2 regions of the Streptomyces sp. NPDC002817 genome follow, and region 1 is predicted to be linked to the other one. Evidence: riboswitches for the same ligand, from Rfam matches in the RefSeq annotation. Region 1 holds a riboswitch; the other holds the start of a gene.

Region 1 (5,277 bases):
TGATCACCGGCGCGAGCAGAGCGACGACGATGAGGAAGAGCACGACAATGCCGCCCGCGAGCGCGAGTTTGTCCCGCTTCAGTCGCTCCCAGGCGATCCGTCCCAGGGAACGCCCCTGTACGGCCTTGGCGTCGGCGCTGATAACCGCCGCTTCTTCGGCCGCGCTCGGGGCCGCTTCCGCGGTCGGCTCGTGCAATGGTGCCGTCATCTGGCAGGGGCCCCTCTCAACCGGCGGTAGCCGGCCTTCACTTGCCGCTGTGGCGGCGTGATCAGTCCGTCGTACACAGGGGCGAACCCACCCCTGCTGCGGGAGTCTTCAACGCTTTGGCGATCTGTTGCCAGACTTGGCGATGAAAGGATGCATAAACGTGATGCGGCTAGGAGGGTTCCGTTATCCGGACGCCGGGTAACGGCCGCCGGACGGGGACCAGTTGGGACAATGAGGGCCTCATAGGGGTCTTCTGCCCTCATCTACGCGCGCAGATACACTCCCGTAACAGAACAGCCTGTGCCGGTCTGGATCAGTAGCCGCCGGGCGCCGGAGGGTAGCCGTACCCGGCCGCCGGGGCCTGCGCCGGAGCCGCGGCATGTGCCTCGCGGTCGTAGAAGGGGCGGGCGCTCCCGCGCATCCACATCGCGACCGGGTCGTACTCGTCGGACATGGCGACGGTCGACACCGGCAGCCCGTCCGGGACCGCGCCGATGGACTGCTGCATCATCGCGCGCACCGAGTCCACGGCGGGCGGACTGGTGTCGTACACATCCAGACCGATGGCGAGATACGGCGCCCCGAGCGCGGGCTGCACCCAGGCGCGGCGCAGCGAGCGGACGGCCGGGGTGCGGTGGGCGTTCTGCACGATCAGGCCGTAGAACTGCGGAATCTCGATCCCGGGCTCCGACAGCCGCAGCGGGCCGGCGGGCTGGCGCTCCAGACCGGTGGCGATCCGGCGCAGGTCGAGCCAGGGGATGCCGACGCCGCCGCCGGGGGCGTGCGGGTTGAGCCAGAGGCCGAAGTGGTCGGGGTAGAGGGTGCGGGCGACGTCGACCCCGTCGACGACCTCGTAGGAGCGGTTCCACCCACTGGCGCTCAGCTCCTGGGCGGAGGTGACGCACGGGGCGTATCCGTACCCGCCCACCTCCATGTTTCCGTACTGCGCGTCGGGCGAGCCCGACTGGCCGTGCCAGAGGAGCATCCAGACCTGGCCGGAGGAGGGGGTGGCGAGGGCGCGGAGGAGTGCCTCGTAGGCGTCGTATCGCCCCGGCGTCACCTGGCGCAGCATGTGCTCGACCTGGCCGGTCGCGGCGGTGCCGCTCGCGCTCACCTTCTACCGCCCCTTCGGGAAAGTTGCGTGTGTCTGCCGACAGCTTAAGCGGTGAGAGCTCGGGGCTTGCGGTGGTCTGTCGGCTGCGGGTGTGTGGGGGTCGATCGCGCAGTTCCCCGCGCCCCTTGGCGGCGATGCCCCCAGCGGCGTCTACAAGGCACCCTGGAAGAAGGGCCTCACCTTCTCGCGCATCCAATGACCGACCGGATCATCGGCTACGTCCAACAGGACCAGGTTCACCGGCCACCGCACCGGGGTCTGGGTCAGGGCGCGGGCCAGTGCGTCCATCGGGAGGGTACGCAGGTCGCCCTCCCATTGGGAGAGTTCGACGCCCACGAACATCACGGGCTCCGCCGTCTCGATCGAGGCCAGACAGCGGCGGGCCGTGCGGACCACGCCGGTCGCGGCGAACTCGGCGGAGGCGGTCGCGAGGAAGTCGACCGGGTCCTCCTGCCAGTCCGGCTCGTAGAGCTTGACGCGGCCGCCGGTGCCGCCGGGGCCGTCCAGCGGGGTGCGGCCGATGCGGCAGAGCTCGGCGACGGCGGGCGGCGGGAGCGGGACGCCGACCACACCGTCCGGGTTCACGGCGATCCCGATGTGCGGGGGCAGACCGCGCGCGAACTCCACCGCGGGCGCGATCGTGTACGCCATGTGCCCGCCCGCGACCTGCCGGAACTGCTCCTCGGAGCTGAAGACCGGGACGTACGCCTGGCCCTCGATCTCCATGCTGGGCAGGTCGAGAGGGCCGCTGCGCGGGCCGCCGCCGTTCGGCAGCGGGATCCAGACGAAGCTCCGGCCCAGGACCTCGATGATCCGGCCGCCGGCCGCGGGCATCCCGAGGGAGGCCGAGAGCACCTCCTCCAGCTCGTTGCCGGGCCATCCGCCGCCGTGCGGATGGGGGTGCGCCTGTGCCGGGAATGCCATCTGTCCGTCCGCCTGCCGAGTGCTGCCGCTTGTGGCTTGTCTGTGGCTGAAAAGGCTAGCGGGTACGGCGGCGGCTGAGGTCAGCCCGTGAAACCGACCCGGCGCAGGGTGTCCGCCGCGTCCCGGTCGAGCAGCACCGCCGAGCCGACGCCCTGCGGCAGATCGCCCTTGGCCACGGAACGGATCAGCCGGGCGGCCGCCGTGCGGTGCCGCAGGAAGGCGTACTTCGAGACGCCGCGGCCGCGCTCGCGCTGGCCGGCCAGCGCGGTGTCCGGGGCGACGTCGAGCAGCAGCAGATGCAGGGTGCCGCCACGGCGGCGGGCCTCGCGGGCCAGCCAGCCGCGCACCCAGGACTGGGTGCCGCAGTCATGCACGACGACGCCCTTGCCGGAGCGCAGGGCACGGAACAGACCGAAGTAGTGGGCGACGCGGACGAGGGGGCGGTAGATCGCGTACGGCAGGAAGCGCGGCGCCCGGTCGTCCCAGCGGTCGCGGGTGTCCTGGGAGTCGATCCGTACGCCCTTGACCGCCCGGCGCATCAGGGTGGACTTGCCGCTGCCGGGCAGGCCGGTGATCACGACCAGGTCGTCCGGGGCGAAGAGCAGGGCGTGCGGGCTGTGGCCGGCGCGGTCGCGCAGGTCCCGGACGACCGGTTGCGCCGCGCACGTCTCGCGGGCCGGAGCGGCCGGCTGTGCGGGCAGCGCGACGGCCGAGGTCGTGGCGTACGCAGTGGTCCTGTTCACCGTGATCGTCCTCCCCTGGGGCGGGTCACGAGTTCCCCTCCCCGTCGAGTGTAAAGAGAAGGTAATCCGCGGCGCCTCCTGTTTCCGTCCGTTTCTCGCAACAGGCCTGCTACAGCGTGCGGCGAGTGACGGTGGAGGCTGCGCGACCCCTGTGGGAGCCACCCCTGCCCCGCCGGACGGATGCGTGCAATGATGTCCGCGCCAACTGCATACCGGCCGTTTGAATCCGCGCGGGAGAGTTCCGGGCCGTACGTTCTCGTACGAGTGCCCGGGCGCCGAAGGAGCAAGTCCCTCCCTTGAATCTCTCAGGCCCCGTTACCGCGCGGGCGAGGCACATCTGAAAAGCGAGCCGCCCACCGGCGGCTCCACCCAAGGTGCAAGTCATGTCCCCTGCGGTCATGGCGAACCTCTCAGGTTCCGATGACAGATGGGGAGGAACGACCTCGCCCGTCATGCCTTGGGAGACAACCGTCCGATGAGCAATGAACCCCGCCTTACCGCGCTCGATGCCCTGCATCGCTCGCTCGGCGCGACGATGACCGACTTCGCCGGCTGGGACATGCCCCTGCGCTACGGCTCCGAGCGCGACGAGCACAACGCCGTGCGCACGAAGGCCGGACTCTTCGACCTCTCGCACATGGGCGAGATCACGGTGAGCGGACCGCAGGCGGCCGCTCTCCTGAACCACGCCCTGGTCGGCAACATCGCCTCCGTCGGCGTGGGCCGCGCCCGCTACACCATGATCTGCCGCGAGGACGGCGGCATCCTCGACGACCTGATCGTCTACCGGCTCCAAGAGACCGAGTACATGGTCGTCGCGAACGCCTCCAACGCCCAGGTCGTCCTGGACGCGCTCGTGGAGCGTGCGGCCGGCTTCGACGCCGAGGTGCGGGACGACCGGGACGCGTACGCGCTGCTCGCCGTCCAGGGCCCGGAGTCGCCGGGCATCCTCGCCTCGCTCACCGACGCCGACCTCGACGGACTGAAGTACTACGCCGGGCTGCCCGGCACGGTCGCCGGCGTCCCCGCACTGATCGCACGCACCGGCTACACGGGCGAGGACGGCTTCGAGCTGTTCGTGAAGCCCGAGCACGCGGTCGAGCTGTGGCAGGCCCTGACCAAGGCGGGCGAGGGCGCCGGTCTGGTCCCCTGCGGTCTGTCCTGCCGGGACACGCTGCGCCTGGAGGCGGGCATGCCGCTGTACGGGCATGAGCTGTCGACCGAGCTGACCCCCTTCGACGCGGGCCTCGGGCGCGTGGTGAAGTTCGAGAAGGAGGGCGACTTCGTCGGGCGCGAGGCGCTCACCGAGGCCGCCGCCCGGGCTCAGGACAGCCCTCCGCGCGTCCTCGTCGGCCTGATCGCCGAGGGCCGCCGTGTCCCCCGCGCCGGGTACGCCGTGGTCGCCGACGGCCAGGTGATCGGCGAGGTCACCTCCGGCGCCCCCTCGCCCACGCTGGGCAAGCCGATCGCGATGGCCTACGTCGACGCCGCGCACGCCGCGCCGGGCACCACCGGAATCGGTGTGGACATCCGGGGCAGCCACGAGCCCTACGAGGTCGTGGCTCTGCCGTTCTACAAGCGCCAGAAGTAGACACTGGACGCGAGGTCGCGCGCCCGCGCGTGACCCTGCGCACATTTCCGCTGCTCACGCACGTTCCCAGCAGTCCCCCATCCACCAGCACTCCCCCGCGTACAGGAGAATTCAGGCCATGAGCAACCCCCAGCAGCTGCGCTACAGCAAGGAGCACGAGTGGCTGTCGGGCGCCGAGGACGGCGTCTCGACGGTAGGCATCACGGAGCACGCGGCCAACGCACTCGGCGATGTCGTCTTCGTGCAGCTCCCGGAGGTCGGTGACACGGTGACCGCGGGCGAGACCTGTGGCGAGCTGGAGTCGACCAAGTCGGTCTCCGACCTGTACTCCCCGGTCTCCGGTGAGGTCACCGGGGTCAACGAGGACGTCGTCAACGACCCGTCGCTGGTGAACTCCGCCCCCTTCGAGGGCGGCTGGCTGTTCAAGGTACGCATCGCGGACGAGCCGGCCGACCTGCTCTCCGCCGACGAGTACACCGCCTTTTCCGCCGGCTGAGAGGTCGTAGCACCACATGTCCGAGAAGTCGCTTCTTAACCAGACCCTGCACGAGCTGGACCCGGACGTCGCCGCCGCGGTCGACGCCGAGCTGAACCGCCAGCAGTCCACGCTCGAGATGATCGCCTCCGAGAACTTCGCGCCCGTCGCGGTCATGGAGGCCCAGGGCTCGGTCCTCACCAACAAGTACGCCGAGGGCTA
Region 2 (5,277 bases), on a different contig from region 1:
CACCACCACCGAGGACCTCACGGGAGAGGCCTTCGTCGCGTTCCCGCCGTCCGCCGTGACCCTCTACCGCGACCGCCCCACCGGTTCCAGCGCCCGTAACCTCTGGCACTGCGAGGTGGCCGGCCTGGAGACCCACGGCGACCAGATCCGCGCCGACCTCACCGGCGAACTCCCCCTCGCCGCGGACCTCACCACGGTCGCCGCGGCCGAACTCGACCTGCACCCGGGTGCGGAGGTCTGGGCCACGGTGAAGGCGACGCAAACGCACGCATACCCGGCGTAAGCCATACACAGCTCTAAGTTGATGCCATGACTCTGAGCATCCGCAACCAACTCCCCGGCACCGTCACCGAGGTCACCCCCGGCGACGTGATGGCCACGGTCAAGGTCCGGCTCTCCGGCGGCCAGAACCTCACCGCCGCGATCACCAGGGAAGCGGCCGAGGACCTGGCCCTCACGGCGGGCTCCGCCGTACGCGCCCTCGTGAAGTCGACGGAGATCTCCCTGGCCACGGGCCCCGTCGAGGGCCTCTCGATCCGCAACCGGCTCCCCGGCACGGTCACCGGCATCACCACGGGCCCCGCCATGGCAGCCGTCAAGGTGACCGTCGACGGCACCGAACTGACCGCCGCCATCACCAAGGACGCCGCCGAGGACCTGGCCCTCGCCGCCGGCACCCCCGTCGTAGCTCTGATCAAGTCGACCGAGGTCTCCCTCGCGACCGAGTGAGCCAGGCGAACACAGCGACCACGGCGGACACGGCGGACACAAAAGATGGGCCCCGCCGAAAGCGGGGCCCATCCCAACAACCGGCTCAGTCCTCGTAGGCGTCCAGCGGCGGGCAGGAGCACACCAGATTCCGGTCACCGAAGGCCTGGTCGATCCGGCGCACCGGCGGCCAGTACTTGTCCGCGACCGACACCCCGGCCGGGAACACGGCCTCTTCGCGCGTGTACGCGTGCTCCCACTCCCCGCCGAGCGCCCGGGCGGTGTGCGGCGCGTTCCGCAGCGGGTTGTCCTCCGCGGGCCACTCGCCGGCGCCGACCTTCTCGATCTCCCCGCGGATCGCGATCATCGCGTCGCAGAACCGGTCGAGCTCGATCAGATCCTCGGACTCGGTCGGCTCGATCATCAGCGTCCCCGCCACCGGGAACGACATCGTCGGCGCGTGGAACCCGTAGTCGATGAGCCGCTTGGCGACGTCGTCGACGCTCACTCCGGTCGCCTTGGTCAGCGGCCGCAGATCGATGATGCACTCGTGCGCGACCAGCCCTCCAGGGCCGGTGTAGAGCACGGGGTAGTGCGGTTCGAGCCGCTTGGCGATGTAGTTGGCACCGAGGACGGCCACCTGCGTGGCGCGCTTGAGCCCTTCACCGCCCATGAGCCGGACGTACGTCCACGAGATCGGCAGGATCCCCGCGGACCCCCACGGCGCGGCCGAGATCGGCCCGACACCCGTCTCCGGCCCGGCGGCGGGCTGCAGCGGGTGGTTGGGCAGATACGGCGCCAGATGCGCACGCACACCGACCGGCCCGACACCCGGACCGCCACCGCCGTGCGGGATGCAGAAGGTCTTGTGCAGGTTGAGGTGCGAGACGTCCCCGCCGAAGTGGCCCGGCTTGGCAAGCCCCACCAGGGCGTTGAGGTTGGCACCGTCGACGTAGACCTGCCCGCCGGCCTCGTGCACCTGCGCACAGATGTCGGCGACATGCTCCTCGAACACACCGTGCGTCGACGGGTACGTGATCATCAGCACCGACAGCTCGTCGCGGTACTGCTCGATCTTCGCCCGCAGATCCTCGACGTCGATCTCGCCGTCCTCGGCGGTCTTCACGACGACGACCTTCATCCCGGCCATGACCGCGCTGGCGGCGTTGGTCCCATGGGCGGAGGACGGGATCAGACACACGGTCCGCTGCTCGTCCCCATTGGCCCGGTGGTACCCGCGTACGGCGAGCAGCCCGGCCAGCTCGCCCTGCGACCCGGCGTTGGGCTGCAGCGACACCTTGTCGTATCCGGTGACCTCGGCGAGCCGCTCCTCCAGCTCACGGATGAGCGTGAGATAGCCCTGCGCCTGCTCGGCGGGCGCGAAGGGGTGCAGCTGCCCGAACTCGGGCCAGGTGACCGGCTCCATCTCGGTGGTCGCGTTGAGCTTCATGGTGCAGGAGCCCAGCGGGATCATGCCGCGGTCGAGCGCGTAGTCCCGGTCGGCGAGCCTGCGCAGGTAGCGCAGCATCGCCGTCTCGGAGCGGTACTGGTGGAAGACCGGGTGCGCGAGGAACTCGTCGCTCCGCAGCAGCCCGGCCGGCACGGCGTCCTCGGTGGCGGCGTCGAGCGCCTCGACGTCACCCTCGACCCCGAACGCCGACCATACGGCGCTCAGCTGGGCCCGCGTGGTCGTCTCGTCGCAGGAGGCGGAGACCCGGTCGGCGTCCACGAGATGCAGGTTGACGCCGTTCTTGCGCGCGGCGGCGACGACCTCGGCGGCCCTGCCCGGCACCCGGGCGGTCACCGTGTCGAAGTAGGCGCCGTGCACGACCTCGACACCACCGGCGGTGAGCCCCGCGGCGAGGATGCCGGCGTAGCGGTGGGTCCGCCGCGCGATGCCCTTCAGCCCCTCGGGCCCGTGGTAGACGGCGTACATCCCGGCCATCACGGCGAGCAGCACCTGCGCGGTACAGATGTTGCTGGTCGCCTTCTCCCGGCGGATGTGCTGCTCACGGGTCTGCAGGGCCAGCCGGTACGCCTTGTGCCCGTCGGCGTCCACGGACACACCCACGAGCCGCCCGGGCAGGCTGCGCGCGAACTTCTCGCGCACCGCCATGTAGCCGGCGTGCGGCCCGCCGAAGCCCATCGGCACACCGAAGCGCTGTGTGGTTCCGACCGCGATGTCGGCCCCGAGCTCACCGGGCGACTTCAGCAGCGTCAGCGCGAGCAGATCCGCGGCGACGGTGACCAGCGCTCCGAGCTCGTGCGCCTGCTCGATCAGCGGCTTTATGTCCCGCACGACACCGGAGGCGCCGGGGTACTGGACGAGCACGCCGTTGATCTCACGACCGGCGACGTCGGCCGGAATGCCGTCGCCGAGGTCGGCGACCACGACCTCCACGCCGGCCGGCTCGGCACGGGTCTCGATCACGGCGATGGTCTGCGGAAGCGCGTCCGCGTCGACCAGGAACAGCCCCTTCTTGTTCTTGCCCATGCGCCGGGACAGCGACATGGCCTCGGCGGCCGCCGTGCCCTCGTCGAGCAGCGAGGCACCGGAGGTGGGGAGTCCGGTCAGTTCGGCGACCATGGTCTGGAAGTTGAGCAGAGCCTCGAGCCGTCCCTGGGAGATCTCGGGCTGGTACGGCGTGTAGGCGGTGTACCAGGCAGGGTTCTCCATGACGTTGCGCAGGATGACGGGCGGCGTGAAGGTCCCGTAGTACCCGAGTCCGATCATGGAGCCGAGAACCTGGTTCCGATCGGCGAGCGAGCGAAGCTCGGCAAGCACCTCTGCCTCGGTGCGAGCACCGGGCAGGTCGAGGTCATCGGCGTTCTTGATCACATCCGGCACCGCGGCGGCGGTGAGCTCGTCCAGCGAGCCATAGCCGACCTGCGCGAGCATCTTGGCCCGCGCCTCCTGGTCGGGCCCGATGTGGCGCTGCTCGAAGGGGATCCCCTGCTCGAGCTCTGTGAGCGGAGTGCGGTGGGCGGTCATTACGGAGGCCTCCTGGTCTGACACGACCTGCGAGGGGCACCACGGCACGGGTACCCGGACGGCCTCCCCCTCTGTCATCTCAACCTGAGAGCTTCACCGGGGCGCCCGAGGGCTCCCGGCTTTCACCGTCGGTGAGAGCGGAAGCCGTACTCCCGCCCTGCTTTCCAGAGTGGCCTCGTCCATGCGGTACGTGTGCCTGAGAGATTCCGGGGAGGATTTGCTCCTTCGGCGCCTCCGAACAGTGTCCGGAGGACTCTCCCGCACAGGGTCAGCAGCCGCTTGTCAGCCTAGCAGCGAGGCAGACGCGGATCCCTCGAGTGGCCGCCTCCCCCAATGTGCTCTTTCGTAGTGCTTACGGATGAGTTGCGAGTCGCGACCTAGTGGAGGGCCCGTGCAGACCGATATCGATCCTCGGAACCTGATCGGCCGCAAGGCCTTCGACCGCAACGGCACCAAGATCGGCACGATCGACGAGGTCTACCTCGACGACGCGACCGGCGTACCGGAATGGGCGGCCATACGCACCGGCCTCTTCAGCAGGGACGCATTCGTCCCCCTGGAACCCAGCGAACTCCTCGAGGGCGCCCTCCGAGTCCCCTTCGAACGAGCCCTGATCAAGGACGCCCCGGACTTCGGCGTAGGCCGCCACTTGTCCCCCGACCAGGAACTCCAGCTCTACCACCACTACGGCCTGGACGTGGCCCCACCGCCCCCCTTCCCGGACCACGACTTCGGCAAGCTGGCAGGCACGGAGGACGCGGAAGCCTGACGGAGCAGACACACAGACCTGCGGCCGCCGACGACGGTGCTCAGCCCCCACAGGGGCCACCCGCGCCCGACAACGAAACCGTCACGGGTGGTGCGGACGGGAATCCGAATCCGGCCGAAGACCGGACACCCCACACACCACCGGCACCAACGGCAACGGCTCAGCCACCGCCAACGCAGGATCCTCCACCGAAAACGTCCGCACCCGCCCCGGCGCGGAATCCGGCGTCTCGAACCTCACGGTCACCCTCCCCAGCCCACTCCCCTGCACCCACCCATGCCCGAACTCGTCATGCCGCACATCGTGCCCCGAGACCCACCGCCGCTCGACGGGAACCACCGGCGACTCCTCAGCCACCTCGACCCGCTGCTCCTCCTCCGCAAGCTCGGCACGCTCCCCCGCAGCCTGAGCGAACAGATCCTCCTGCGTGTAGTCGGCAAGCCCGCTCACCCCGACCCCCAGCAGCCGCACCCCACCCGTCGTGTCCACGGAGTCCAACAACCGCGCCGCGGCCTCCCGCACCACCGCCACGTCATCGGTCGGCCCCCGCAACGTCTCGGACCGGGTCAACGTGGAGAAGTCGTACCGCCGCACCTTCAGCACAATGGTCCGCCCCGACAGCCCGGCCCCCCGCAACCTCCGCACACACCGATCCGCCAGCCGCTGCACCTCCAGCCCGACCCGCATCCGGTCATGGATGTCCACGTCATACGTGTCCTCGACCGACACGGACTTGGTCTCCCGCTCGGCCACCACGGGCCGCTCGTCGTACGCCATCGCCATCGCGTACAGCCCGTGCCCATGGGCC

The links. A riboswitch is a leader RNA that binds a small molecule or an ion and turns the genes downstream of it on or off. The one in region 1 is predicted to bind glycine.
Region 2: another riboswitch for glycine. It lies ahead of gcvP (aminomethyl-transferring glycine dehydrogenase); the one in region 1 lies ahead of gcvT (glycine cleavage system aminomethyltransferase GcvT).

The regions. Positions count from the first base shown of each region.
Region 1 covers NZ_JBSFUY010000026.1:45,374-50,650, reverse strand. The annotation lists gene ACWD3I_RS35450 (ABC transporter permease) at 1-208, opposite strand, end outside; gene ACWD3I_RS35445 (enhanced serine sensitivity protein SseB C-terminal domain-containing protein) at 522-1,322, opposite strand; gene ACWD3I_RS35440 (enhanced serine sensitivity protein SseB) at 1,473-2,246, opposite strand; gene ACWD3I_RS35435 (AAA family ATPase) at 2,327-2,989, opposite strand; glycine riboswitch at 3,211-3,320, shown strand; glycine riboswitch at 3,321-3,426, shown strand; gene gcvT (glycine cleavage system aminomethyltransferase GcvT) at 3,465-4,580, shown strand; gene gcvH (glycine cleavage system protein GcvH) at 4,699-5,076, shown strand; gene glyA (serine hydroxymethyltransferase) at 5,093-5,277, shown strand, end outside.
Region 2 covers NZ_JBSFUY010000006.1:9,512-14,788, reverse strand. The annotation lists gene ACWD3I_RS13490 (ABC transporter ATP-binding protein) at 1-283, shown strand, start outside; gene ACWD3I_RS13485 (TOBE domain-containing protein) at 310-729, shown strand; gene gcvP (aminomethyl-transferring glycine dehydrogenase) at 815-3,700, opposite strand; glycine riboswitch at 3,875-3,971, opposite strand; gene ACWD3I_RS13475 (PRC-barrel domain-containing protein) at 4,092-4,469, shown strand; gene ACWD3I_RS13470 (DNA polymerase IV) at 4,551-5,277, opposite strand, start outside.